One region of the Streptomyces sp. NPDC048416 genome, then DNA from elsewhere that is predicted to be linked to it. Evidence: riboswitches for the same ligand, from Rfam matches in the RefSeq annotation. Region 1 holds a riboswitch; each other region holds the start of a gene.
The links. A riboswitch is a leader RNA that binds a small molecule or an ion and turns the genes downstream of it on or off. The one in region 1 is predicted to bind cyclic di-AMP.
Positions count from the first base shown of each region.

Region 2: another riboswitch for cyclic di-AMP. It lies ahead of ACGFW5_RS29110 (transglycosylase family protein); the one in region 1 lies ahead of ACGFW5_RS08945 (M23 family metallopeptidase).
Region 3: another riboswitch for cyclic di-AMP. It lies ahead of ACGFW5_RS11465 (M23 family metallopeptidase); the one in region 1 lies ahead of ACGFW5_RS08945 (M23 family metallopeptidase).
Region 4: another riboswitch for cyclic di-AMP. It lies ahead of ACGFW5_RS28415 (transglycosylase SLT domain-containing protein); the one in region 1 lies ahead of ACGFW5_RS08945 (M23 family metallopeptidase).

Region 1 is NZ_JBICXU010000005.1:145,629-152,516, reverse strand. Features, by position in the region: partial or broken gene ACGFW5_RS08955 (GNAT family N-acetyltransferase) at 1-494, opposite strand, end outside; gene ACGFW5_RS08950 (HPr family phosphocarrier protein) at 647-928, shown strand; gene ACGFW5_RS08945 (M23 family metallopeptidase) at 1,304-2,068, opposite strand; cyclic di-AMP (ydaO/yuaA leader) riboswitch at 2,082-2,241, opposite strand; gene ACGFW5_RS08940 (M16 family metallopeptidase) at 2,445-3,809, opposite strand; gene ACGFW5_RS08935 (M16 family metallopeptidase) at 3,827-5,164, opposite strand; gene ACGFW5_RS08930 (DNA topoisomerase (ATP-hydrolyzing) subunit A) at 5,371-6,888, shown strand, end outside.
Region 2 is NZ_JBICXU010000031.1:33,459-40,346, forward strand. Features, by position in the region: gene ACGFW5_RS29085 (NAD(P)/FAD-dependent oxidoreductase) at 1-313, opposite strand, end outside; gene ACGFW5_RS29090 (exopolyphosphatase) at 683-1,597, opposite strand; gene ACGFW5_RS29095 (DUF501 domain-containing protein) at 1,594-2,127, opposite strand; gene ACGFW5_RS29100 (septum formation initiator family protein) at 2,158-2,646, opposite strand; gene eno (phosphopyruvate hydratase) at 2,950-4,236, opposite strand; gene ACGFW5_RS29110 (transglycosylase family protein) at 4,495-5,199, opposite strand; cyclic di-AMP (ydaO/yuaA leader) riboswitch at 5,202-5,372, opposite strand; gene ACGFW5_RS29115 (transglycosylase family protein) at 5,630-6,688, opposite strand; gene ACGFW5_RS29120 (cytochrome P450) at 6,807-6,888, opposite strand, start outside.
Region 3 is NZ_JBICXU010000006.1:311,402-318,289, reverse strand. Features, by position in the region: gene ACGFW5_RS11475 (PrsW family glutamic-type intramembrane protease) at 1-1,139, shown strand, start outside; gene ACGFW5_RS11470 (aldo/keto reductase) at 1,145-2,089, opposite strand; gene ACGFW5_RS11465 (M23 family metallopeptidase) at 2,323-3,483, opposite strand; cyclic di-AMP (ydaO/yuaA leader) riboswitch at 3,493-3,663, opposite strand; gene ACGFW5_RS11460 (PP2C family protein-serine/threonine phosphatase) at 3,922-5,043, opposite strand; gene ACGFW5_RS11455 (MerR family transcriptional regulator) at 5,721-6,506, opposite strand; tRNA gene ACGFW5_RS11450 (tRNA-Met) at 6,638-6,711, opposite strand.
Region 4 is NZ_JBICXU010000029.1:72,634-79,521, forward strand. Features, by position in the region: gene ACGFW5_RS28405 (hypothetical protein) at 1-682, shown strand, start outside; gene ACGFW5_RS28410 (RraA family protein) at 831-1,454, opposite strand; cyclic di-AMP (ydaO/yuaA leader) riboswitch at 2,413-2,596, shown strand; gene ACGFW5_RS28415 (transglycosylase SLT domain-containing protein) at 2,599-3,381, shown strand; gene ACGFW5_RS28420 (anti-sigma factor antagonist) at 3,737-4,168, shown strand; gene ACGFW5_RS28425 (hypothetical protein) at 4,703-5,005, shown strand; gene ACGFW5_RS28430 (nucleoside deaminase) at 5,002-5,451, shown strand; gene ACGFW5_RS28435 (HAD family hydrolase) at 5,503-6,213, opposite strand; gene ACGFW5_RS28440 (adenosine deaminase) at 6,509-6,888, shown strand, end outside.

The sequences.
Region 1 (6,888 bases):
CCGGCGTCCGTGAACACCTTGATCATCTTGTTGTTCGCCGGGAGCACTTCGGCGGCGAACCGCCGGATGCCGCGCTCGCGGGCGACCGCCGCGATGTGTTCGAGGAGGGTGGAGGCGACGCCCCGGCCCTGGTGGGCGTCCTGGACGAGGAAGGCGACCTCGGCCTCGTCGGCGGGCGCGGAGGACGGCCGGCCCTGTGCGTTGATCCGGTCGTAGCGGACGGTCGCGATGAACTCGCCGCCGACGGTGGCCGCGAGGCCGACCCGGTCGACGTAGTCGTGGTGGGTGAAGCGGTGGACGTCCTTGGCGGACAGCCTCGGATAGGGGGCGAAGAAGCGGTAGTACTTCGATTCGTCCGAGACCAGCTCGTAGAAGGAGACGAGCCGGTCGGCGTCCTCGGGGTTGATGGGTCTGATGCCCGCGGTGCCGCCGTCGCGGAGCACCACGTCGGCCTCCCAGTGGGCCGGGTACGCGGGGTCGGACGCCGTCGTCATACCGGAAGCGTACGGGTCGCGGGCCCGTACGGGGCGGGGCAAGGTGGCAAGGAGCGACCGGCGGCGCACCGGGGCCGAGGGTCGGCAGGAGCACCGCGCACCCCATGAGAGACTGGTCTAGACAACCGTCAGAGATTTCGAAGGGCAACACCATGGCTGAGCGCCGCGTCAACGTCGGCTGGGCCGAGGGCCTGCACGCCCGCCCCGCGTCCATCTTCGTCCGTGCCGCCACGGCCGCCGGAGTCCCCATGACGATCGCCAAGGCCGACGGCAACCCGGTCAACGCCGCGTCCATGCTCGCGGTGCTCGGTCTGGGTGCGCAGGGCGGCGAGGAGATCGTGCTGGCCTCCGACGCCGAGGGCGCGGACGCCGCGCTCGACCGGCTGGCGAAGCTGGTCGCCGACGGCCTGGAAGAGCTTCCCGAGACCGTCTGATCCGGCAGAACCACCCGCACGAGGGCCGCTGATCCCGCACGACACGGGACAGCGGCCCTCGTCGTTCCCTGGGCGCCGGTCGCAGGACGTCGCGCTGCCCCGTCGCGGCGCGAATCGCGAAATGCCGCGCGGTCCGTCGCGGCGCGGATCGGGGGACGTCGCACGATCCCATCGCGGCGCGGATCGGGGGACGTCGCGCGGTCCCGTCGCGGCGCGGATCGGGGGGTGCCGCGCGGCTCCCTCACGCCCTTCGCCGACGGCGTCGCGCGCGTCCTGGATGGGGCAAGTCGCTCTCCCCGGTGGACGGCGAAGGCCCCCGGCGGGTGCCGGGGGCCTTCGGGGTGCGCGCGGTGGCGCCGCGGGCGTCGGGACGTCTCAGACGTTCACGCCGTGCGAGCGCAGGTAGGCGACCGGGTCGATGTCCGAACCGTACTCCGGGCCGGTGCGGGCCTCGAAGTGCAGGTGCGGGCCGGTGGTGTTGCCGGTGTTGCCCGACAGGGCGATCTGGGTGCCCGGCTCCACGGACTGGCCCACGGAGACCTGGATGACCGAGAGGTGGCCGTACTGGGTGTACGTGCCGTCGTGCATCTTGATCACGATGTTGTTGCCGTACGCGCCACCGGGGCCCGCTTCGACGACGGTGCCAAGACCCACCGCGTGCACCGGGGTGCCGATGCCGGCGTGGAAGTCGATGCCGGTGTGGCTGCCGGAGGACCACAGCGATCCGCCGGTCTTGTAGCCGGTGGACACATAGCTGTTGGCTATGGGCGCGACGAAGGTGTTGAGCCGCTTGCGCTCGGCCTCACGCGCCGCGCGCTCCTTGGCCTCGCGGGCCTCCTGGGCCCGCTGCTCGGCCTTGCGCTGGGCAGCGGCCTCGGCCTCGGCCTTCGCCCGGGCCTTGACGGCCGCCTCCTTCTGCGCGTCGGCCTGGGCGCCCAGCTGGTCGGCCAGGGTGTCGCCGATGACGATGGCCTGGCTGAGGCCCGTGTCGGCGACGGCGCTCGGGGCCGCGACGGCCGGGGAGGCGAGGGTGCCTACGACTCCGGCGGTGGCGAGGGTGGCGATGCCCGCGATGTTCGCGCTGCGGCGCGTCATCCGGCTGGGCGCGCGGTGTTTCCCGGTGGCACGGGTGAACGCCATGGAGAGGCGGTGTCCTTTCCTTCCATCTCGCCTACCGGGTTAGCTGACGGGTTCGGAGCAGGAAGGTCTCCTACGGACTCCCCCGCGGGCGGAGGCGTCCGATTCACCCCAGGGACTGAGTGGGTCCCCGGCTCCCCTGGCTCGCGCCATTGGGGACTCGGCGATCACTGTCCGGTGCCGCGGATGCGACGGGTGGTGACGGACAGCGCGACTGACGCTAGACGGCTGATCTTTCAATCACCAAACAGACGCCGGTTTTTGTTGCGCACGCCACATGCCAGACGGGCAACCTCTCCAATAAACCGGACATATGGGGGGACCCCGGTGGCGTATGGCCACCGGGGTCCCGTTCGTCCCGGTCGCCCGGGTGCCTCAATCAGCCCGTGACGACGGTCACTTCACCGATTCCGAGTGCCTTGACGGGCTCCTCGATCCGGGCGGCGTCGCCCACGAGCACCGTGACGAGCCGGTCCGCCGGGAAGGCGTTGACGACGGCCGCCGTCGCCTCCACGGTGCCGGTCTCGGCGAGCTGCGCGTACAACTGGGCCTGGTAGTCGTCCGGCAGGAACTGCTCGACCTGGTCGGCAAGCGTCGCCGCGACGGCCGCGGCCGTCTCGTACTTGAGCGGCGCCACGCCGACCAGGTTCTGTACGGCGCTCTCCCGCTCGGTGTCGTTGAGACCCTCCGCGGCGAGCTTGCGCAGCACCGTCCACAGGTCGTCGAGCGCGGGCCCGGTGTTCGGGGTGTCGACCGAGCCGCTGATGGCGAGCATCGCGGCGCCGCCGTCGGGACCCGAGCGCAGCACCTGGCCGAACGCGCGGACCCCGTAGGTGTAGCCCTTCTCCTCGCGCAGGACACGGTCAAGGCGCGAGGTCAGGGTGCCGCCCAGGCAGTACGTGCCGAGCACTTGGGCCGCCCAGACCCGGTCGTGCCGGTCGGCACCGATGCGGCCGATGAGCAGCTGGGTCTGCACGGCACCGGGCCGGTCCACGATGACGACCCGGCCGGTGTCGTCGGCGGTGATCGGCGGGACGGGGCGCGCCTTCGCGGTGTTGCCGGTCCAGGCGCCCAGGGTGTCCGCGAGGATCGCGTCGAGGTCGGTGCCCGACAGGTCGCCGACGATGACGGCGACGGTCGTCGCGGGACGCACGTACGCCTCGTAGAAGGCGCGCACCGCGGCCGCGTCGATCGCGGCGACGGTCTCCTCGGTGCCCTGGCGGGGGCGGGAGATGCGCGTGGTGGCCGGGAAGAGCTCCTTGGAGAGCTGCTTGGCGGCGCGGCGGGCCGGGTTGGCCTGCTCGTGCGGGATCTCGTCGAGCCGGTTGCGCACCAGGCGCTCGATCTCGGAGTCGGCGAACGCCGGGGCCCGCAGCGCGTCGGCGAGCAGCGAGAGCGCCTTGGGCAGCCGGGAGACCGGCACTTCGAGGGAGACCCGGACGCCGGGGTGGTCGGCGTGCGCGTCGATGGTGGCGCCGCACCGCTCAAGCTCGGCGGCGAACTCCTCGGCCGAGTGCTTGTCGGTGCCCTCGGTCAGGGCGCGCGCCATGATCGTGGCGACGCCGTCCAGGCCCTCCGGCTCGGCGTCCAGGGGGGCCGCGAGGAAGATCTCGACGGCGACGACCTGCTGGCCCGGCCGGTCGCAGCGCAGCACGGTCAGGCCGTTGTCGAGCGTGCCGCGCTCGGGGGCCGGGAAGGCCCACGGCTTGGCGGCGCCCGCGGTGGGCTGCGGGTGGAATTCCATGGTCACGACAGCGTCCGTCACTGGGCCGCCTCTTCCTCTTCGTTGCCTGCCTCGGGTGCCGCGGTGGGCTCGTACACCAGGACCGCCCGGTTGTCGGGGCGCAGGGTCGCCGCGGCGACCGCCTTCACCTCGTCGGCGGTGATCTCCAGGACGCGGTCGACCGCGGTCAGGGCGAGCTGCGGGTCGCCGAACAGCACGGCGTAGCGGCACAGTTCGTCGGCGCGGCCCGCCACCGTGCCGAGCCGGTCCAGCCATTCGCGCTCCAACTGGGCCTGGGCGCGCTCCATCTCCTCCGCCGTGGGGCCCTCGGCGGCGAACCGGGCCAGCTCCTCGTCGACCGCTGCCTCGATGTCGGGGACCTCGACGCCGCCGGACGTCTTGACGTCGAGCCAGCCCAGCGAGGGGGCGCCGGCGAGCCGCAGCAGGCCGAAGCCCGCGGCGACCGCGCTGCGGTCGCGGCGGACCAGGCGGTTGTGCAGCCGGGACGACTCGCCGCCGCCGAGTACGGTCAGCGCCAGGTCGGCGGCGTCGGCCTCGCGGGTGCCGTCGTGGGGCAGCCGGTAGGCGGCCATCAGGGCGCGCGCCGGGACGTCCTCCTCGACGACCTCGCGCAGCTGCCCGCCGATGGTGCCGGGCAGCGCGCCGTCGCGCGGCGGCTGCTTGCCGTCGTGGGAGGGGATGGAGCCGAAGTACTTCTCCACCCAGGCCAGCGTCTGCTCGGGATCGATGTCGCCGACCACCGAGAGCACCGCGTTGTTGGGCGCGTAGTACGTGCGGAAGAACTGCCGCGCGTCCTCCAGGGTGGCCGCGTCCAGGTCGGCCATCGAGCCGATCGGGGTGTGGTGGTAGGGGTGGCCCTCGGGGTAGGCAAGGGCGGTCAGCTTCTCGAAGGCGGTGCCGTAGGGCACGTTGTCGTAGCGCTGGCGGCGCTCGTTCTTGACGACGTCGCGCTGGTTGTCCATCGACTCCTCGTCGAGGGCGGCGAGCAGCGAGCCCATCCGGTCGGCCTCCAGCCAGAGCGCGAGCTCCACCTGGTGGGCGGGCATGGTCTCGAAGTAGTTGGTGCGCTCGAAGCTGGTGGTGCCGTTCAGCGAGCCGCCGGCGCCCTGCACCAGCTCGAAGTGGCCGTTGCCGTGCACCTGCTGGGAGCCCTGGAACATCAGGTGCTCGAAGAGGTGGGCGAGACCGGTGCGGCCCTTGACCTCGTGGCGTGAGCCCACGTCGTACCAGAGGCACACCGCGGCGACCGGGGTCAGGTGGTCCTCGGAGAGCACCACGCGCAGGCCGTTGGCCAGCCGGTGCTCAGTCGCTGTCAGGCCGCCGGAGCCGGCTTGCGCTGTGGCCGTGTGACCCATGGGCATGTACGTCCCTTCGTATCCGATGTGCAGTACCGCAGTGTGAAGTACTGGCGGAGGAAGTCGTGAGTTGAGAAGTCCTGCCACTGTATGCAAGCGCGCGGGCACCTGGCGAAGTTCCCGGGTCGCGGTCGGCGTTGTCAGTGGGACGGTCCACAATGGTCGGATCCAGACCCGATCCGGTACGTGAAGGAGCAGCAGCCGCGATGGCCCGCCGCAGCACGAAGACCCCGCCGCCGCCCGACGACTTCGAGGAGCGGATCCTCGACATCGACGTCGTCGACGAGATGCAGGGCTCCTTCCTCGAGTACGCGTACTCCGTGATCTACTCGCGGGCCCTGCCGGACGCGCGGGACGGAATGAAGCCCGTCCAGCGCCGCATCGTCTACCAGATGAACGAGATGGGCCTGCGCCCCGACCGCGGCTATGTGAAGTGCGCCCGCGTCGTCGGCGAGGTGATGGGCAAGCTGCATCCGCACGGCGACGCCTCCATCTACGACGCGCTGGTGCGCATGGCGCAGCCGTTCTCCATGCGCCTGCCGCTGGTCAACGGCCACGGCAACTTCGGCTCGCTCGGCAATGACGACCCGCCGGCCGCGATGCGGTACACCGAGTGCAAGATGGCGGACGCCACGTCGCTGATGACGGAGTCGATCGACGAGGACACCGTCGACTTCGCCTCCAACTACGACGGCCAGGAGCAGGAGCCGGTCGCGCTGCCGGCCGCCTATCCGAACCTGCTGGTCAACGGCTCGTCCGGGATCGCGGTCGGCATGGCAACCAATATGCCGCCGCACAACCTGGGCGAGGTCATCGCCGCTGCCCGTCATCTGATCCGGCACCCCGAGGCGGACCTGGAGGCGCTGATGCGCTTCGTGCCGGGCCCCGACCTGCCGACCGGCGGCCGGATCGTGGGTCTGACGGGCATCAAGGACGCATACGAGTCGGGCCGCGGCACCTTCAAGATCCGGGCCACCGCCTCGGTGGAGAACGTGACGGCGCGCCGCAAGGGCCTGGTCGTCACCGAGCTGCCCTTCACGGTCGGCCCGGAGAAGGTCATCTCCAAGATCAAGGACCTGGTCGGTTCGAAGAAGCTCCAGGGCATCGCCGATGTGAAGGACCTCACCGACCGTTCGCACGGCCTGCGTCTGGTCATCGAGGTCAAGAACGGCTTCGTGCCCGAGGCCGTCCTTGAGCAGCTGTACAAGCTGACGCCGATGGAGGAGTCCTTCGGCATCAACAACGTGGCCCTGGTGGACGGCCAGCCGCTCACCCTGGGGCTCAAGGAGCTGCTTGAGGTCTACCTCGACCACCGCTTCACGGTGGTGCGCCGGCGCAGCGAGTTCCGCCGCACCAAGCGCCGGGACCGGCTGCACCTGGTCGAGGGTCTGCTCGTCGCCCTGGTCGACATCGACGAGGTCATCAGGATCATCCGGTCGAGTGACAACTCGGCGCAGGCGAAGCAGCGGCTCATCGAGCACTTCTCGCTGAGCGAGATCCAGACCCAGTACATTCTGGACACCCCGCTGCGCCGGCTCACCAAGTTCGACCGGATCGAGCTGGAGAGCGAGCGCGACCGGCTGACCGGCGAGATCGACGAGCTGACCGGGATCCTGGACTCGGACAACGAGCTGCGCAAGCTGGTCTCGGCCGAACTGGCCGCGGTGGCCAAGAAGTTCAGCACCGACCGGCGCACCGTCCTGCTCGAATCGGCGGGCTCGCCC
Region 2 (6,888 bases), on a different contig from region 1:
GCAGCTCATAGGCCTCGCCGACGAGCGGCGCGACTGTGGCGACCTTGCGGTCCTGATCGATGCTGGTGACCCGGCCGGTGAGCACCTCGGCTCCACGCACGACGCGTCGCAGCGGGACGACGACATGGCGCGGCGAGATACTGCCTGCGGCGGCTTCGGGGAGGAAGGGCTGGTACGTCATGTACGAGCGCGGGTCGACGACCGTGACGGTCGCTTCCGCGTAACGCATCTTCTTGAGAATGCGTCGCGCTGCGTACAAGCCTACGTACCCGCCACCTACTACGAGGATCCTGGGACGCTCCGTGGTGCTCATGCCATCGAGTATCCACCTGCCCGAGGACCCCCGCTCGTGCGCCCCTTCACAAGGTTCGCAGGGGGGTCTGCTACACTGCGCGGCCCACGTGAGCGGGGTCATGGTGTTCAGAGGGAACCACGGGGCCCGGGTGAACGTTGTTCACCCCTTCTGAACTGGCCTGCACCGCCCGGGGCCCGGTGGACCACTGCCGTGGGAAACGCAGGCGCAGCCCACGCGGAACCGTTTGGAATGCCTGCGCGAGGGGCCCTTGAGCCTCGGAAAGCGGTCCCGGGACCAGAAACCTCGGCCCGTGGGCCCCTTTTCCTTGTGAAGAACTTCACGAACTTTCTCCGGTGGCGCGTTCCCGACGCCGCCAGAAGCCCGCGATCAGGCGATCGACCAGGCGATTCCGTCCAGAATGTCGTGCTCGCTGACCACGACCTCGCGGGCCCCGGTGCGCTCCATGACGGCGAGCAGGACCAGCGCGCCGGCGGCGATCACGTCGATCCGCCCGGGGTGCAGCACGGGGATGCGGGTGCGCTCCTCGTGGGTCGAGGCGAGCAGCCGCTCGGTGACCGCGGCGACGTCCTCGTGAGGGATCCGTGAATGATGAATGGCGGCCGAGTCGTACGCGGTCAGGCCGAGCGCGATCGCGGCGACGGTGGTGACCGAGCCCGCGAGGCCGACCAGGGTGCGCGGTCCCGTCAGCGGCACGCTCTGCTCCGCCAGGTCGAGGGCGGCGTCGATGTCGGCGCGGATCGCGGCGATCTGACCGGGCGTCGCCGGGTCGCCGGGCTGGTGGCGTTCCGTCATCCGCACACAGCCGATGTCCACCGAGCGGGCGGCCTCCACGCGCGTGGAGCCGACCACGAACTCGGTGGAACCGCCGCCGATGTCGACGACCAAGTACTGCCCGTCGCCGTCCAGTTCCTTGGTGGCGCCGGTGAAGGAGAACTCGGCCTCCTGGTCGCCGGAGATCACCTCGGGCTCGACGCCGAGGATGTCGAGGACCCCGCGTACGAAGTCGTCCCGGTTCTCGGCGTCCCGCGAGGCGGAGGTCGCCACGAAACGCACCCGCTCGGCGCCGAACTCCTTGATGACCGCCGCGTACTCACGGCACGCCGCGAACGTGCGCTCAAGGGCCTCGGGGGCGAGCCGGCCGGTGCGGTCCACGCCCTGGCCGAGCCGGACGATCGTCATGCGCCGGTCCAGGTCGGTGATCTCGCCGGTGGCCGGGTCCGCGTCGGCGACCAGCAGACGGATCGAGTTCGTACCGCAGTCGATGGCGGCGACGCGCGTCACTTGGCCGCCTCCTCGCCGCACGGCGTCACGCAGGGGCCCTTGGCCCACCACTCGGGCAGCAGCGCGATCGCCTCGTCGCCCAGCGGGTTCACACCCGGGCCCGCCGCGAGCGAGTGACCGACCAGGACATGCAGGCACTTGACCCGGTCCGGCATGCCGCCCGCGCTCGGGAAGCCCTCAAGGACCTCGATGGCGTCGCGGCGCGCGATGTAGTCCTCGTGCGCGGCGCGGTAGGCGGCGGCGAGTTCGGGATCGCTCGCCAGACGCTCCGTCATCTCCTTCATGACGCCGTTGGCCTCAAGGGTGCCGATCGCCGAGGCGGCGCGCGGGCAGGTGAGGTAGTACGTCGTCGGGAACGGCGTGCCGTCCTCCAGGCGCGGGGCCGTCTCGACGACGTCCGGGTTGCCGCAGGGGCAGCGGTGCGCGATCGCGCGCAGACCGCGCGGCGGGCGGCCGAGCTGCTGCTTGAAGGCGGCGATGTCCGCGTCGGTGGGCTCGGTGCGGTCGGTCTGGGGCGGGGGCGTTTCCATGCCTGGGGGTGTCTCTATCGCTAGCGGTGGTCAGTGGGCGGAACGGTCGGCCTTGTCGACGCCGTCCCAGAGGTTGGAGTGCCAGGCGCGGCCGGTCGCGCCCTTGTCCTCACGGTGCTTGGCGGCCGCCTCCGGGTCGACGACGGTGAAGGCGGTCTCCCCGGGGAACTGCATGTGCAGGTGCTCGCGGGCCAGCCGCTCGATGTACGCGTCGTCCTGGAGACGCGCCTTCTCGTCGCGCAGCTTCTCGACCGACTTCTGCGCGTCGGCGGCCTTGCGCCGCTGGTCGGAGATGTCGGCGCGCTGCGAGACGTACTGCCGCATCGGGTAGGCGAGCGCCACGATCAGCGAGCACATCACGAGGGCGAGCAGCGCCGCGCGGCCGGTGAGCCGGGAGCGGCGGGCCTGCCGTCTGCTCTGCGAGCGGTAGACGCGGGCCGCCGTCTGCTCGCCGAGCACCTTGAGCCGGGCCGCGGTGGAGAACCGGTCGCGGTCCTTGACCTTGGCGTCGTTGCCCATCGCTGTCCCGCCTCCCCGTCACACACGTACGTCCCCGGACACGGTACGGGACCGCGGCCGGGGACGTACGGACGACTGGCTAGGGGGTGTCTGGTGGATCAGGGTCGGTCAGGGCGCGGCGCCTGGTGCGGTGCATCGCAAGGCGCCGGAACGTCGTGATAGCGGAGCTATCGGGGCGTTTCGGCAACGCCGCGAGGTGCCGTGCCAGGCGCCGCACCCCCGGCCATGATCCACCAGACACCCCCTAGGGCGTCAGCCGTTGATGCTGCTCAGCCGGTGACGCTGCTCAGCCGGTGATGCTGCTCAGCCCTTGAAGCGCGGGAACGCGGAGCGGCCGGCGTAGACCGCGGCGTCGTCCAGGATCTCCTCGATGCGCAGGAGCTGGTTGTACTTGGCGACGCGGTCCGAGCGGGCCGGGGCGCCGGTCTTGATCTGGCCGCAGTTCACCGCGACGGCGAGGTCGGCGATGGTGACGTCCTCGGTCTCGCCCGAGCGGTGGGACATCATGCACTTGAAGCCGTTGCGCTGGGCCAGCTCGACGGCGTCCAGGGTCTCGGTCAGCGAACCGATCTGGTTGACCTTGACGAGCAGGGCGTTGGCGGAGCCCTCCTCGATGCCGCGGGCCAGGCGCTCGGGGTTGGTGACGAACAGGTCGTCACCGACGATCTGGACCTTGGCACCCAGACGCGAGGTGATGGTGTTCCAGCCGGCCCAGTCGTCCTCGTACAGCGGGTCCTCGATGGAGACCAGCGGGTACGCGGAGACAAGCTCCTCGTAGTACTCGGTCATCTCGGCGGCCGAGCGGGACTTGCCCTCGAACTCGTACGTGCCGTCCTTGTAGAACTCCGAGGCGGCGACGTCGAGCGCGAGCGCGATGTCCTTGCCCGGGGCGTAACCGGCTTCCTTGATGGCCTCAAGGATGAGGTCGAGGGCGGCGCGGTTGGACTCCAGGTTCGGCGCGAAGCCGCCCTCGTCGCCGAGGCCGGTGGACAGGCCCTTGCGCTTCAGGACGCCCTTGAGCGTGTGGTAGACCTCGGCACCCCAGCGAAGGGCCTCGGAGAAGGACTCCGCGCCGATCGGGGCGATCATGAACTCCTGGATGTCGACGTTGGAGTCGGCGTGCGACCCACCGTTGAGGATGTTCATCATCGGGACGGGCAGCAGGTGCGCGTTGGGGCCGCCGAGGTAACGGAACAGCGGCAGGTCGCTGGCCTCGGAGGCGGCGTGCGCGACGGCGAGCGAGACGCCGAGGATGGCGTTGGCGCCGAGCGAGCCCTTGTTGTCCGTGGCGTCCAGGTCGAACATGGCCTGGTCGATCAGGCGCTGCTCGGTGGCGTCGTAGCCGACGAGCTCCGGGCCGATCTGCTCGATGACGGCGAGGACGGCCTTCTCGACACCCTTGCCGCCGTAGCGGTTGGGGTCGCCGTCACGAAGCTCGATGGCCTCGAAGGCACCGGTGGAGGCGCCCGACGGGACGGCAGCACGGCCGGTGCTGCCGTCGTCGAGGCCGACCTCGACCTCGACCGTGGGGTTGCCTCGGGAGTCCAGGATTTCCCGGGCTACGACGACGTCGATGGACGGCACGAGCATCTCCTTCTGGGATGTGACGCTAGATGTGACGCAAGCAGTGCAAGGGACATGCGGGGTCGCTTCGCCTTGCGACAAGAGCCTAACCGGCTCCGGGGCCCAGACCGGCCGGGTGCCCGCGTCCTGGGACGAAAAAGGGCCCAATGGCCTGGATTCCCGGGCAAAGGACCACAACACTACTGCCCGGTAACGGCGAAGCCCCGGCCCGGCGCGTACGGGGGAACGCGCGCCGGGCCGGGGCGGCCTGGGGGTCGGCCGGACTCAGCCGAGGTGGAGCTTCTGGCCCGGGAAGATCAGGTTCGCGTCCTTGACGATGTCCTTGTTCAGGTCGAACACCTTCTCCCAGCCGCCCTTGACGCCGTTGGCGTTCGCGATGGTGCCGAGGGTGTCGCCGGACTTGACCGTGTACTCGCCGTCGCCCTGCTTGACCGGCTCGCTGCGCTGCTCGCTGCGGCTGGCCGGCGCGGACTCGGTGCGCTCGGACTTCTGCGACTTCTGCTGCGGCTGGGCCTGCTTCTTCGGCTTCGAGGGCTTGGCGGCCTTCGAGGAGGAAGAGGACGAGCCGGAGGTGTCCACGTCGGCCTTGGCGCCACCCGACGTCAAGTTGCCGGCGCCGGCGCAGGACCAGGCACCCGGGCCCTGGATGGCGAGCAGCTTCTCGGCGGCGGCTATCTGCTGACCCTTGGTGGCCAGGTCGGCGCGCGAGGCGTACTGGGTGCCGCCGGCGGCGGCCCAGGAGGAGTTCGAGAACTGGAGGCCACCGTAGTAACCGTTGCCGGTGTTGATGGACCAGTTGCCGCCGGACTCGCACTGGGCGACGGCGTCCCAGGTCTGCACGGAGGCGGCGCTGGCGGAGCCGGCCGCCATCAGCGGGGCGGCGACAGCGGCACCGGTGACACCGGCCAGCGTGGCGACACGGACGGCCTTGGACGGGCGGCGGTGCTTGCCCTTGCCGGAAAGCAGCATGGAGTTCTCCTCACCGACGCCTGCGAGGTGAGCTGTCGGGTTCGGGCGTGAGCTGCCCGGCCGAGCGTCGATGCGCCCGTCTTCACCCCAAGCCGTTCTCGGCAGTCCTGTCGAACTGCCGGGCCCGGCACTTACCTTGGGTCCCCCGCTCCTGCCTACGGCGCATAAGCGTCGACTGTTCCCATCGGCCGACGGCAGGATTCGGCGTGCTCGGCTGACGGGGCTCGCGGTGACGAGCGAGTCCGACGAAAACACACGCCCCGCCAATGTTCAAAGACGCACATCGGGGAGAAATCCCCCTTACTTGCGGTTACAGAAGGGATGTTTCCGCAGGTGAGGGGCGGGACGGACGGACCGGGCAGACAGGACACGCCAGTTGAGGCGAAGAGACCCATGTCTCACTTGCACAGAACGGACATACGCCCTCGAACTAACCCTGTTTCGGGGTGGAGTTCGGGGTGGAGTCCGCCGTGGTGGCCGGGGCGGAGCCCGAGGTGGCGTCCGGGGTCGCCGAGGTGGCGCCCGGGGTCGCCCTGGCGGCCGTCACGTCCTTCAGGTCCAGGCTCTGGCCAGGCAGGATCAGGTTGGGGTCGGTGCCGATCAGCTGCTCGTTGGCGTGGTAGAGCGCGGGCCAGCCGCCCTGGACCTTGTTCGCGTCGGCGATGACCGAGAGGTTGTCGCCGGGCCGGACGGTGTAGGCGCCGCTCGCCGCAGGCGTGTTGCCCGTCTCGCGTGAGGCGCCGTCACCTCGCGAGGCGTGCCGTCCCGCGTCGCGGCCGTCCGTCGAGTCGCCCGCGCCGTTCTCGGCGGCGGAGCCGGTCCGGGCGGGCGGCGTCTGCGGCGCGGTGGCGCCCGTGCTCTCCTCCGGCGCCGGCGTCCCGCGGTGCTTGCCGGGGCTCGCCGACGTGGAGGCGGACGGGGTGGCGGACTTGGCCGGCCCGCTCGGCTTCGATGCGTCCGTGGACGGCGTGGCCTGGCCGGTGCCGTCCTGCGTCGGTGTGGCGTCGGGCGTCCCGGTCGCGGGGGCGGTGGGGACGCCCGGGATGGACGGCAGGGACGACGCCGTTCCGTCCGGCGCGTCCGGCACGCCCGGATCGACGTTCGCCGAGCCGCCGCCCTTGGCGAGCCCGGCGCTGGTGCCACAGCTCGCGAAGGCGCTCGGGCCCTTGGCCGTGAGCACGTTCTCGGCGACGGCTATCTGCTGCGCCCGGCTCGCGAGGTCGGCGCGCTGGGCGTACTCGTTGCCGCCGTACACCTCCCAGGTGGCCTGCGAGAGCTGGAGCCCGCCGTACAGACCGTTGCCGAAGTCGGCGCTCCACATTCCGCCGGACTCGCAGGAGGCGACCTGGTTCCAGGTGCCGGCGTCCGCGGCGCTCGCGCCGGTCGCGGCGAGCAGGGGCAGCGCGATGGCGGACCCGGTCACTCCTGCCGCTACGACGAGGGCGGGTGCCTGGCGGGGTCGACGATGCCGTCCATTCCCGGAGCGCATGAAGAAGGCCTTCCGTGTGACTGCTGAGCCGAATGAACGGTGAACGTAGCCGTACTCGAACGCCTGTCACAAGTCGATGGCACCGCGATCACGTAAAAGTCACAGTCTTGACGGTGTGTCAGGTGACGGCGGAATTCCGGTTGTCCGCGGGCGGTGTGAACTCGACCGGCAGGGTGCGCAGTCCACGCATGATGAGCCCG
Region 3 (6,888 bases), on a different contig from region 1:
CCTGCGCCGCCGCCCTGGTGGCGATCATCGCCAATTCGTTCGCGACCCGGTGGATAGCCACGGCCACCGCCGACCCCTCCTCGGCCGATCACCTGGGCGCGAGCGTCATAGCGCCCATCGTCGAGGAGAGCGCGAAGGCGGCGGCCGTCCTGCTGCTGTTCCTCTTCAGGAGGCGCTGCTTCACGGGCATCGTCGACGGTGTCGTCTTCGCCGGTTTCACCGCGACCGGCTTCGCGTTCACCGAGAACATCCTGTACTTGGGCAACGCGTTCGGTGAGGACCAGGCCAGCCACAGCGCGGGCCTGACGTCCACGACGGCCGCGACCTTCTTCGTGCGGGTCGTCATGTCCCCGTTCGCGCACCCCCTGTTCACCGTCCTGACCGGCATCGGCTTCGGCCTCGCCGCGCTCTCGCCGCCCGGCAGGCGGCTGCGCCGCACCGCGTTCCCGCTGCTCGGCCTGGTGCTCGCGATGGGCATGCACGCCCTGTGGAACAGCTCGGCCCTGTTCGGGGTGTACGGGTTCTACATCGTGTACGGGGCGGTCATGGTGCCGGTGTTCGGGCTGCTCACCTGGCTGGCGATCTGGAGCCGGCAGCGCGAGTTGCGTACGGTCGCCGCCGAGCTGCCCGCGTACGCCGCGGCCGGCTGGCTGGGGCCGGTGGAGCCGCTGGCGCTGTCCTCGATGCGGGCCCGTGCGACGGCCCGGGACTTCGCGCACCACCGCTTCGGCGGGAAGCGGGCGGCGCGTGCGGTCGCCGAGTACGAGGCGTTCGCGACCGCCCTCGCCTTCCTGCGCCACCGTGCCTACCGCAGCGCGGGCGCCACGGGTCCCGGGCCCGATTTCGCGGCACGCGAGCAGGAGCTGCTCCACCATCTGTGGGAGCGCAAGCCGGTCGCAGGCCCGGCGCTGCTGTACGCGGCGGGAGCGTCGGGCCGGATCTGGATGCCCCCGCAGCCGGGCCCGCCGCAGCCGTACACCCAGCACCCGCAGTACGTTCCGCACCCGCAGTACGTCCCACACCCGCAGTACGCCCCGCACCCCCAGCACGCCCCGCACCCGCAGTACGCCCCGTACGGGCAGCCGGGCCCGGCCGGGGACCCGGCGCGGCGCGGCCCCCACAACCCCTATCTACGCTGACGCGGCTACGCTGACGCGGCGGTCAGTTCCGAGAGCTGCGCGTCGGTGAGCTCCAGGTCGGCGACCGCGAGCAGCGCCGGGACCTGCTCGACGGTGCGGGCCGACGCGATGGGCGCGGCGACGGTGGGTCGCGCGGCGAGCCAGGCCAGCGCCACCGTGGCGATCTCGGCGTCGCGTTCCTGGGCGATCCGGTCGAGCGCGGCCAGCACCTTGCGGCCCCGCTCGGTCTCCAGATGCTTGCCCGCGCCCGTCGCCCGCGCGCTGTCCACGGCCTGGCCCGGACGGTACTTGCCGGTGAGGAAGCCGGAGGCGAGTGCGAAGTAGGGCACGGCGGCCAGACCCGCGCGCGAGGCGGTGTCCTGGAGCACGCCCTCGTAGGTGCCGCGGGAGACCAGGTTGTAGTGCGGCTGGAGCGCCACGTACTTGGCCAGGCCCTCGCGGTCGGAGAAGTCCAGGGACTCCCGCAGCCGCTCGGGGGTGATGTTGGAGGCGGCGATCGCGCGGACCTTGCCGTCGCGCACCAGCTGGTCGAGCGCGGTGACGATCTCCTCGACGGGCACGGAGGTGTCGTCGAAGTGTGTGTAGTACAGGTCGATGTAGTCCGTGCCGAGCCTGCGCAGGGACTCCTCGGCGGCGGCCTTGATCGTGGTCGCGGCCAGCCCTTCGTAACGGGGGTGGGCGCCGACCTTGGTGGCGATGACCACGTCGGCCCGGTTGCCGCGCGCGGCCAGCCACTTCCCGATGATCGTCTCGGACTCGCCGCCGGAGTTGCCGGGGGCCCACTTGGAGTAGGCGTCGGCGGTGTCCACGAAGTTGCCCCCACCGGCGGTGTAGGCGTCCAGGACGGCGAACGACTGGTCCTGGTCGGCGGTCCAGCCGAACACGTTGCCGCCGAGGGCGAGGGGAAACACGGAGAGATCGGAGCTGCCGAGCGCACGAAGAGAGGTCATGGCGACAGCAACTCCCGCACGGGGCCAGGTATTCCGCGCCTCGCCCTCTCCTGGCAGCCCCTCCAGAGACACGCGGAACAACGGGAAAAGCGACGGGGATTCGGGGGCGCGAGGAACTGCGAGACAGCCAAGCCACCCACGACCCGCACCGGCACTGGCACCGGCACCCGCACCGGCGCCGGCACCGGCACCGGCACCGACGGCACCCGCACCGGCGTCACACCGTCACACCGTCACGGCTTGAGCCCCTTGGACCGAAGCCAGGTCATCGGATCGATCCCCGTACCGGAAGGCGCATGCACCTCAAGGTGCAGATGCGGCCCCGTCACGTTCCCCGTCGCACCGACCCGCCCCACGACCTCCCCCGTCGTCACCTTCTGCCCCGCGCCGACGGCGATCGACGACTGGTGGCAGTACCAGAGCTCGCTCCCGTCCTCGAGCGTGATGACCGTCCGGTACCCGTACGCCCCCGCCCACCCCGCCGACTTGACCGTCCCGGAGTGGATCGCCTTGAGCGGGGTGCCCGTGGGCGCGGCGAAGTCGAGGCCGGTGTGGTGGCCGGACGACCACATCGAGCCGGCCTCGCCGAACGTGGAGGTGATCGTGTACGAGCCCACCGGCAGGGAGTATTCGGCGGCCAGCTCCGCCAGCCGCGCCTGTTCCGCCTTCTTCGCCGCGGCCTCCTCGGCCGCCTTCTTCTCGGCGGCGGCCTTCGCGGCCTCGGCGGCGGCCTGGACCTTGGCGGCCTCCTGCTTGGCCTTCGCCTCGGCCGCGGCCTTCTGGGCCGCCGCCTTCTCCGCGGCGGCCTTCGCCTCGGCGACGGCCGCGGCCTTCTGCTGCCCGGCCTGCTGGAGGATCCGGGCGCGCAGTGCCTCCCCGGCGTCGGTGGCGCCCCCTTCGGCCTCGCTGGTGGAGAGCCCGGCCATGCTCAGCGGCGCAGCGGCGATCTTCCGGTCGGCCTCGGCGGCCGCGGTTTTGGAGGCGTCCCCGTGCGCGTCCACTCCCGTACCGCCGTGCGCGTCCGCTCCCGTACCGCCGTGCGCGTCCGCTCCCGTACCGCCGTGCGAGAGGAGTGCGCCGACGCCCGGCAGCGAGCCGAGGTCGGGCAGGCTCCCCGCGAGGGAGTCGGGCAGGGATATGGAGACGGGCGGTTTGCTCTGCGCGGTGGCCATGCCGCCCGCGCCGACCGCCGCGATGACCCCCACGCCGAGGACGGTGGAGCTGCGGGCGAGGCCGCCGCGCTGCTTGGCCACCCGGTGCCGGCCGCGAACCGCGCGTACGGACTCCTCGGTCGGGTCCCACTCCTCCCAGCTCTCGTCCTCGCCGGGCGCGTCCCCGTAGAGCGCGGCCCCAGGAGGCAGGGGAGTGTCGAGAGCAGGGTCGTTGGACGCCACGAAGGCGCTCCTTTCCTTCCTTCTCGCCTACCGGGTCAGCGGTGGGGGTCCCTAGGCCGTTAGGGCCCTGGAGGAGGGTTCGGAGCAGGAAGGTCTCCTACGAGCGCCCATGGCGGATGCCCGATTCGCCCCAAGTTGGTGGTCCCCCGGCTCCCTTGCGGGATTCGGCGCATGCGCACGGTGCCGCCTTGGCGACGGCTGGTACGACCGCGCTGCGTTATCGAACGTTAATAGAAGGCGGGGGTTGATTCCAAGCCGTTCCCCACTGATCGTTAACGGCCATGGCCCGGACTTAGCGCCCACTGCCGGGGCAAACCGGTCGAGTTCACGCCCCCTCGGAGCCACACCCGCCGCACCCGCATTCTGACGGAGTGTCAATTGTTATGCGCAGGGAGACCCTTCGCGCACCCACCGTGACCCCGCGCCACGGCGGCGGCCCTACTTCACGATCCGGACCGTGCGCCGCCGCTCGGGCTGGCCCTCGGCCGGGCGGGCCACCGCGAGCAGCGCCATGTCGTCGCTCGCGCCGCCGCCCGTGTAGCGGCGTACGTCGTCGACGAGCGCGTCCAGGACCTCGTCCGGGCCGGGGAAGATCGCGCCGCGCAGCCGTGCGCCGGGGTTGTAGAAGATGCCCTGGGCGTCGCGCGCCTCGGAGAGCCCGTCGGTGTAAAGGAGCAGCGTCGAACCGGGCGGGAAGGGGCGCAGCTCGGCCCGGTCCGGCCACACGCCGAGGTCCGACATGCCGAGCGGCAGTGCGGGTTCGGCCGGCACGATCGCGTCCAGGGATCCGTCCGGGTGCAGCAGGAACGGCTCGGGATGGCCCCGGTTCACCGTGCGTACGGTGCCGTCGCCGCGCGGGATCTCGGCGAGCAGCGCCGTGGTGAACCCCTCGACCGCGTCGAGCCGGTCGCGCCGGGTGCCCTCGCGGGCCAGCGCCCGCTCCAGGCGCTGGGTCACCGCCTCCAGGGAGGACTCCTGCTCGGCCGCCTCCCGGAACGCCCCGATCACCACGGCGACGGCCTCGACCGCCTGGAGCCCCTTGCCGCGGACGTCGCCGACGATGAGCCGGACCCCGTACGGGGTGTCCTGCACGGCGAAGAGGTCTCCGCCGATGAACGCGTCCGCCTGCGCCGCCTCGTACCGCGCGGCGACGTGCAGGCCACCGATGCGGGACGCGGGCGTGGGCAGCACGGCGCGCTGCGCGGTCTCGGCGATGACACGGGCCGATGCGAGCCGTTCACCACTGCGGCGCAGGATGCTGTTGATGACGAGGGCGAGCGCGCCGACCGTGAGCACGGTGAACAGCTCGCTGGCGCCTTCGCCGAGGTTGGGGAGGTCGTGTATGAACCAGAGCAGCACGACGGCGAGCACCGAGCCCATGCCGACGGCGGCGGTGCCACGGCCCGAGTAGAACGGGGCCGCGGCGACCGGGGCGCCCGCGAAGAGGGCGGCGGCCGTCAGGTCGGGCGGGGTCGAGGCGTCGAAGGCGAAGCCGACGACGACGAGGAGTACGGGTAGCGCCCGTACCAGGCGCCCGTCGCCTTCTGCTCGCTGCCGCACCCGTCCAGACTGCCCCGTCCCGGCCCCGACGTCGACTCGGACGCGCCCAAGCGGGGCGTCGGGCGCGGCGGATCAGTACGGGCGCGGGGGCACGAACCCCGCCCGCTCGGGGCCGGCCCGCACGGTTCACCAGGGCTCGGCCCGGGCGGTCCACCAGGGGCTCGGCCCGCACGGTCCACCAGGGCTCGTCGGCTCGCACGGTTCACCAGGGGCTCGGCCCGGGCGGTCGAGGGCGGCGGCAGCACTGCGGGCCCGGACACGTCCGCCGTCCCACCCGGTCAAGCGCGGCGGCAGCGCTGCGGGCCCGGACGCGTACGGGGGCAGGTTCCCCTGGTGTGGCGGTGGTGGACGACGCCCTGATCCGGCACGCACGGCGGCTCGGCCCAGCCGCCGCGTTCGGGGCGGCAGCCCGCGGGGACCGCCGAGGGGCGGACCGGCACCCGCCGGCCGGCGGGCACGGGCCGGGGTCCGGGCCCGGGGCCCTTCCCGCCCGGCTCCTGGCAGCCACCCAGGACGAGTACGCAGAGCACGAGCGGGAGCAGCACGGCACGCACCCTCCGCCACGTTCCGCACCCGCCCGTCGCCCCGCCGCGCCCGCGCCCCCACTCGTGCCCACTCACCACCTCGCCCCCTCCCTCATCCCGCGAGGCCCACCATGACTCATCGCGCACGCGAGACTACTGGGCGCACACACCCCCGGCGGCCGGGGCGTCGGGGAGGTGGCGCTCCGCGTACACCGTCAGGGCGTCCCGCACGAAGGCCGCCGTGCCCTCGCCGTGCCGGTCGTAGGTGGCGCCGAAGCGCGGGTCGTCGACGTACATCCGGCCGAGCCCGATGACGTAGGACCTGCTGACGCTCGTGGTGGCGGACAGCCAGGCGACGTGGCGCCCGGCGATGTCCTGCGCCACGTCGCCGTCGGCGGCCAGGCCGTCCCCGCGGGCCAGGCCCCAGTCGCGGGCGATGTCGTCGTGTTCCCGCTGGAAGCCCTTCTTCTCCTCCTCGGTGAGCGAGCGCCACCAGCGGTCGCTCTTCTCGTACGCGTCCCGCCCCCAGCGGCGGCTCACCTCCTCCTCGTACTGGGTGTGATCGAAGCCGTCGAACACTTCCTCGGCCATGAGCTCCATTCCCTTCCCGGTCTTGTGCAGGGTGGTCCGCACGGACGCGATCTGCCGCGCGATGCGCGCACGCTCCTGTTCGAGGAGGCGCAGATGGGTGCGCAGGGCGGCCGACGGATCGCGTTCGCCCTCCAGGACCTCGCCGATCACGGGCAGCGAAAGCCCCAGCTCCCGAAGGAGCAGAATCCGCTGGAGCCGGACCAGGGCGTCCTGGTCGTAGTAGCGGTATCCGTTGCTTCCGATCCGGCTGGGGGCGAGCAGGCCCAGCTCCCCGTAGTGGCGCAGGGTGCGGCTGGTTGTCCCGGCCTTCTTGGCGATCTCCTGGATCGACCACTCCTTGCCGTGCACGTTCACACGGCCACGCTAGAACTTGACGTTGCGTAAAGGTCAAGGACGCGGAGGAGCCCGCGCGGGAGGGCGGGAGCCGGGGAACGCGAAGAGGCCCGGCACTGTGAACAGTGCCGGGCCTCTTCGTTCAGTAGCGGGGACAGGATTTGAACCTGCGACCTCTGGGTTATGAGCCCAGCGAGCTACCGAGCTGCTCCACCCCGCGTCGGTAAACACAACTGTACGCCATACGCAGCGGTGCTCCGAACCATTTACCAGCGCCCACCCCGAACCCACCTGCGGACGCTCCCCGTCGCCCCGCCGGGCAGGCCCCGCGCCGTTCACCGCACGCCGTGCGCGCCATCCGCGCGGAGCGGGAAACCCGGGAAAGAAAAGTGCCGCA
Region 4 (6,888 bases), on a different contig from region 1:
GCTGCGAATCGTCGATGAACTCGCCGGACCTGGCCCCTTGCGCGTCTGCGCCCATGCCCCCGCCGACGGTGACCCGGGCACCGCCCTGCGGGTGCTGCTGATCGCGGACGTGCTGGCGCGCGTCGTCGAACTGCGTGGCCGGGCGGTCCTCGTGGGACGGACCGGCCCGGTGTGGCCCACGGCGGCCGCCGACATCCGCCCGGCCGACGCCGAGGGCGGCCTCGACGAGGTCACCGAAGGACTCGGCGGCCCGCCGGACGTCCATCTCACCAGTGGTACGTACGAGGGTGTGAACACCGCGTGCCTGAGGATCGGCGAGGCCGATCTGCCCCCGCTCGACGACCTCGATCCCCTGGCGCTACGTCTGTTGCTGCTGCGCCGGCCCTACGAGGAGCCGGTCACGGCCACTGCCGAGGAGATCGGCGACGCCGCCCGCACGCTGGGCCGCTGGCGGCGTGCCGTGGCGACCTGGGCCGGGCAGCCGTCGAAACCGATCCCGGCCGAGCTCAAGAGCACGGCCCGCGCCGCTCTGGACAGCCGGCTCGACACCGCCGCCGTGCTGCACCTCCTGGAGGACCTGGAGACGGCGCCCGAGGTGCCGGAGGGCGCCAAGTTCGAGACCTTCGCCCACCTGGACCGCGTCCTGAGTCTGGAACTCGTGCGTGAGGTGGGCACGGTCTGACCCCGCCGCCGTTCGCCGCCCGGCCGGCCCGACGGACCGGCCGGCCCGGGGGCGCGGTGGATGGCGAGCATCGTCGGCGCACCGACCGCTGACACCCCCACCTGGCCCTCAACGGACCGCGCCAGACGCCCAGTTGGCGCGTGTGCGCTCAGCCCTCGAAGCCGCCCTGCTTCAGGAGCTCGTCGATGCGGCCACGGTGCGCCGCTTCCCACGCGTCGAGTGATTCGTCGGCCTCCATGGCGAGCTTGCGCCGGGCGTCGAGGAGCACCTGCTCCCCACGGGCCCGCGGCGTGACGACGACCCCCTCCTCGTCGGCCACCACGAGATCGCCCGCCTCCACCAGCACTCCGCCGCAGCGCACCGGGGCGTTGAGCGGCCGGACGGCCTTCTTGGCCCCCGGGACGGGAATGACGCCCCGGGCGAAGACGGGAAAGCCCAACTCGCGCACCTCGGCGAGGTCACGGATGAGCCCGTCGGCCACGAACCCGGCGACGCCCCGGCGTTGGGCCACGGCGCACACGTTGCCACCGGCGAGCGCGTAGTCCAGATCGCCCGATTCGACGACGATGACCGAACCCGGCTCGGCGCGGTGGATGGCCGCGTGCAGCATGAGATTGTCGCCCGCGGGACAGCGGACCGTGAACGCGGGCCCGGCGAGGCGCGGAATGGGGGACCAGAGAGGGCGAATTCCGATATCCATGACCTGCTCGCGTCCCAGAAGGTCGGCGAGCGTGGTCGGGGAAATGTTCTTGAATTCATTGATGTCGTTCATGTTCATCCTCGGTCGTGTTGCGAGTGGTCCGGCACGGAAGGGTGGTTCTGATGGACCGTTCGTGATGTTACGCAGCGCATTCCGAGATGGTCTCAGGCGATCTGACCGGCCGCCAGAAGCCTTTCCCGTACGAGGGACCGTGACCCCGGGCGCCGTACACAGGGCGAACTCCCGGTGGTGGTCGGCCAGTCCGTCCCAGGTGTGGAGGAGATCTGTGCCGGCCGGGGAGATCGGCGGGGCGAAGTCGACACCCCGCGCAGTCAGCCGCTCGCGCACCTGGGCGCCGGTCCGGGCGTCGCCGACCCAGTCGATCAGCGCGACATCGAGGCCTAGGGGGTGTCTGGTGGATCATGGCCGGGGGTGCGGCGCCTGGCACGGCACCTCGCGGCGTTGCCGAAACGCCCCGATAGCTCCGCTATCACGACGTTCCGGCGCCTTGCGATGCACCGCACCAGGCGCCGCACCCTGACCGACCCTGATCCACCAGACACCCCCTAGTGCCCTGGCTCCGAGGGCCACGGTCACCCCGGTGTGCGGGCCGTGAGCATGATCTCGAAGTGACGGCGGGGCCGCGCCGCTTTGGTGCCCGGGCAGCAGCGCCACCTTTGTCGCCCGGGCAGGGCACCGGGTGCACGGCAATATGCCCTTGTGTCCGAAATGGAACGCTATGGGATTTCCTGTCACGGCCGGGACAATGTCCCAATTGGGGCTATTGGGCGAACCTCACCACTTTTGATACCAGCCCGTACGGTTCCCCGAAGGGCAAGTGAATTGGGTCACTCACCGGACGGTGTGTCAGTGGAGTCCGCAGGGCCATTTCCGTTCGTTTACAAGAGAGTTGAGGAATTCGATCAAGCGACGGAGGCGTGCCGATTTCGGTGGATCAATATCCCGGGCGGCCTTCATTGAATTCCCACCTTGTTTCTCCTCGGTCCATTCGTTTACGTTCACCGTCAATCCGGATGGAACGCCGAATCCTGCCACCGTCCGGAACCTCCCACACACGTATGGCAGGAGCGGGGGACCCAGGTAAGCCGCCGGTCCGGATTCCGGAACGGCTGGGGTGAAGTCGTGTGCAGCACGACCGGACATCTCCCGTCCGAACCCGACAGCTCACCTCGCAGGCGAAGGAGAGGACATCACCATGCCTGCAAAGGGCAAGCACCGCCGCCCCAAGTCCAACTCGCTCACCCGGGGCCTCGCCGCCGCCGGCACCGGCGGTGCCGTACTCGCCATGCCGGTGATCGGTGCGACCACCGCCACCGCCGCTCCCGCGACGGTCCACTCGGCCACCGTGGCGAGCGTCGTCGCTGCCGCCCAGCCGGTCACGACGGCGAAGGCGGCCACGAGCTACGCCGTCGTCCAGGGTGACTCGCTGGCCAAGATCGCCGACACCCTCCACGTGAGCGGCGGCTGGAAGCAGCTGTACCAGGACAACCGGGGCGTCATCGGCGGCAACCCCGCCGTGATCCACCCGGGTCTCCGGCTCACCCTGAGCGGTCCGGCCAAGGCGGCCGCTGCCCCTGCTGCGCGGGATGCCTCGGACGACCGCGCGGACCGCTCCGCACGGTCGACCACCCTGACCGCCGCGACGACGACGTCGTACGCCAACAACCTCGACGGCTGGATCAAGCAGTCGCTGGCCGTCATGGCCCAGCACGGCATCCCCGGCACGTACGACGGCATCTACCGCAACATCATGCGCGAGTCCTCGGGCAACCCGCTGGCCATCAACAACTGGGACTCCAACGCCGTGGCCGGCACCCCCTCCAAGGGTCTCCTCCAGGTCATCCAGCCCACGTTCGCGGCGTTCCACGTGCCGGGCACGTCCACGGACCTCTACGACCCGATCGCGAACATCACCGCGGCGTGCAACTACGCCGCCAAGACGTACGGGTCGATCGACAACGTCTTCGGCGCCTACTGAGGCAGTCTCTGAGACAGCCCCTGCGGCCGGGCGCTCCTCCCGGCCGCAGGCAGGGTGTCCGGGTCGCCCCGGCGCCGCCCGCCCGGCAGTACGGCCCCCACCGGCCGTCTGCCGGGCGCGGTTCGCTCCGGCGTCTCGCGGCCGTCGCGAGGGCCCCGCACCCCGCTTGGGGCGTTCAAACGGGGCCGCCGCAAATTCCGTTCACCCCCCGGGGTGAACAATTTGAAGGTTGTACGTTTCTGCATGCGGGCCTTTTCCTAGGGTGGTAGTGCGTCACCCCGGGACCACGGTGACTGCCCGATGACCGTGCACCTCCGTACCGGCGGGGGTCCTTGCTGGACCGGGAGCTGCTGCCATGGGAACCACCGCTCGGCCATCCGTACCGGCCCCCGCATCGCCGGGGCTTCTCCCGGAGCGATGCCGCAATGCCAGGACCCACCTCATGCGGGGCGCCACGGTCGTCGAGGTCCTGGGCACGGTCGACCTGGCCACCGCGCCCGACGTGCGGCGCCATCTCGACGCGGCGACACAGCCGCCCGGCGCCCGCGTGATCGTGGACCTGCGGGCCGTGGACTTCTTCGACTGTGCCGCCCTCACCCTGCTCTGCCGGGCCCATCGCAGGATCCGCGAGCGCGGCGGCCGGCTCGGTGTGGTGTGCGTACGACCCTGGCATCTCCGGGTCCTCGCGGCGGGCGGACTCGACGGTCTGATCCGGCCGGCCGCCACGGTCGAGGAGGCGGCCCGCACCCTGGTGGCGCCCCCGGCGCCTGGCGCCAACAGGCCCTGACCGAAAGCCCGTTGCTTCGCGGGGGCGGCACGGTCCTTCATGGTGGACGGGGGAGGCCCTGATCGCTGCGGCCGATGCCCGTGCCCTGCTGGCTGCCTGTTGTGCCTTCGCCCCACGACCCCACCGGTGGTAGCACGTAGGGCCCGTTTTGGCGTCCCGCTACCCAAGGGGCTCACGTGGGGAACGTCCGCCGAGTCGCCGACCCCGTCGCCAACACCGCTGTGCGTGAGCAACGGGCCGTGGGGCGTGAGCAGTTGCTCAATGCGGCCGGTGAACAACGCTCACCCGCAACGGAGTTGAGACGCATGGCCCGCTACCTCGACGAGAGTCGGCTGCCGGGCCTGATCGGCTCTCTCTGTCAGGCACCTGCGAGCAGCCCCGCGCGAAGCCGGTCGGCGGGACGCTGACCCACGCGTACGGAAAGCTCACCCACACCGATGAGCGCCGGGTGCAGGCGCAGGGCGACCTCTTCGGCCGGGGGCTCGGGGCGTCGCTCCGGCCAAGGCGGGTGCCGAGCGGCGTATCTTTTCGTGGGTGAGTGCCCTTCAGAAGGCCGACTGGAACACCACCGTCAAGCGCGAGGCCGTGGTGGAGGAGAGCGAAGCGCTCAAGGCGCAAGCGGGTCGAGACCTCGTGCTCGGCGGTGCCGATCTCGCGGCCGCCTTCCGGCGCCACGACGTCATCGACGACCACCACGTCTACCGCAACGGCCGGAACGGCACGACCGGGGACCGGGCGCGGGGGCGCAGGGACGCCCGGACACGTCATCAGGACGGCGCGGAGCCGCGCGGAGTGGACACGCCACCGGGACGGGGGAGCGGCACGTGCAGCCCATGACGCGGGACCTGGCCGCGCGATGGCTTGCGACGGCCCTCGAAGAGGCGCGGGCAGGCCTCGCGGAAGGCGGCATCCCGATCGGCGCCGCGCTTTACGGCGCCGACGGCACACTCCTGGGGCGCGGTCACAATCTGCGCGTACAGCAGGACGATCCTTCCCTGCACGCGGAGACCGCCGCCTTCCGTGCCGCGGGAAGGCAGCGGTCCTATCGGGGCACGACCATGGTGACCACGCTGTCCCCCTGCTGGTATTGCAGCGGCCTTGTACGGCAGTTCGGTATGGCACGTGTCATCGTGGGTGAGGACGAGACATTCCGGGGCGGCCAGGAATGGCTGGCCGGGCACGGAGTGGACATCGTGGTGCTCGACGACCCGGAATGCGTGAGCATGATGACGCAGTTCATCGCGACACACCGCGCATTGTGGAACGAGGACATCGGGCAATGACGGCGCACGGGGGTGTTCAGGATGGCAAACCCGCCCTGCGCGCCGCCGGCCTCAACGCGCTTGCTGCGCAAGGCGGTTCAGGTGGGCGGGCAGATCACCGACGTGTCCGAGTGTGGCGATGGGCCCCGGCAGCGCTGCCGGGCGTGGCAGTGAGGTGATGAGAACGGCGGACATGCCGTAGCGGTGGGGAGCCGCGGCGTCGTTCTCCGCGTTGTCGCCGACGAACAGGATGTTCTCCGGCGGGCAGCCCGCGGCCCGCGTCACCGCGGCATAGAAGCGGGCGTCCGGCTTGCGGATGCCGAGCGAACTGGACAGCACCAGCGCGTCGAAACAGTGGGCGATCCCGGCTGCCCGCAGCGTACGAAGGCGTACCGGCTCGGGGCGGTCGGTGTTGGAGGCCAGCACGCAGGCCAGTCCGCTCGCGCGCAGATCCCGCAGCGCCCGCGCCGCCCGCGGGTCGACCCGCGCGTCGGGGACCGCCGTGAACACCGCCTCGACCGCGAGTCGCAGGTCCGGGACGGCGGCGCCGCAGTCATCGGCGGCGCGGCGCAGGCGTGAGGCGAACGAATGGTGGGCCCCCGGGGAGCCGTCGCCCGAGCGGGATCGGCGCGTGACGTGGTCGAACCGGGCGGCGAAGATGTCCGGGACCACCGCTCCGGGCAGGGCCCGCAGCACCCGGGCCACCAACTGGCCGTCGGGCGCCGGTCCATGACCGGCCAGGGTGCCGACGAAATCGAGCGCGAGCACGCGGACCTGAACCATCCGGACGTCCCCCTTCCGTTTTCCTCCTCACCTTACTGAGCGGGCTCCCGGACACCGGGTTCATCGGCATGCGTGTGCGGACGGATCCGCCGAAGCAGCCAAGGCCGGCAGGGGCCCCGCCCCGGCAATTCGGTCGGCCCGGCAGTACGGCAGTCCGGCGGTCCTGACGTCCGGTGTCCCGCGGCCCCGCCGTCCGACAAGTGCGGCGTCCGGCGGGGCAAAGGGGTCTTCCGGGTGCCCCGTGGTGTGATGCTGCCCGGGTGTGACCCCGCGTGCACGAGAAGAGGGACGGACCATGCGGAAGTGGCTCGCGAGCCGGTGGTCGGTGGTGGCCGCGTCAACGGCCCTCGGCATGGCCGCGGGAGTGCTGCCCGCGGCGGCCGTTCCACCGCGGCAGGGTGAAGCGGTCGGCGAACAGGCCCGTACACAGGCGTACTTGGCGCGCGTCGCCGACTCGCCAGAAGACCTGCGGCGCTTTCTGGCGGACCTGCCCAAGGGCGGCGACCTGCACCACCACCTGGCAGGCGCGGTACGTGCCGAGTCGCTGATCGGCTACGCGGCGCGGGACGGCAAGTGCATCGGCACGGCGACCTACGTCGTCACACCCGGGCCCCGGCCCTGCGCCGCCGGACAACGCCCCGCCGAAGATGCCCTGACGCCGGGCCCGTTCCGGCG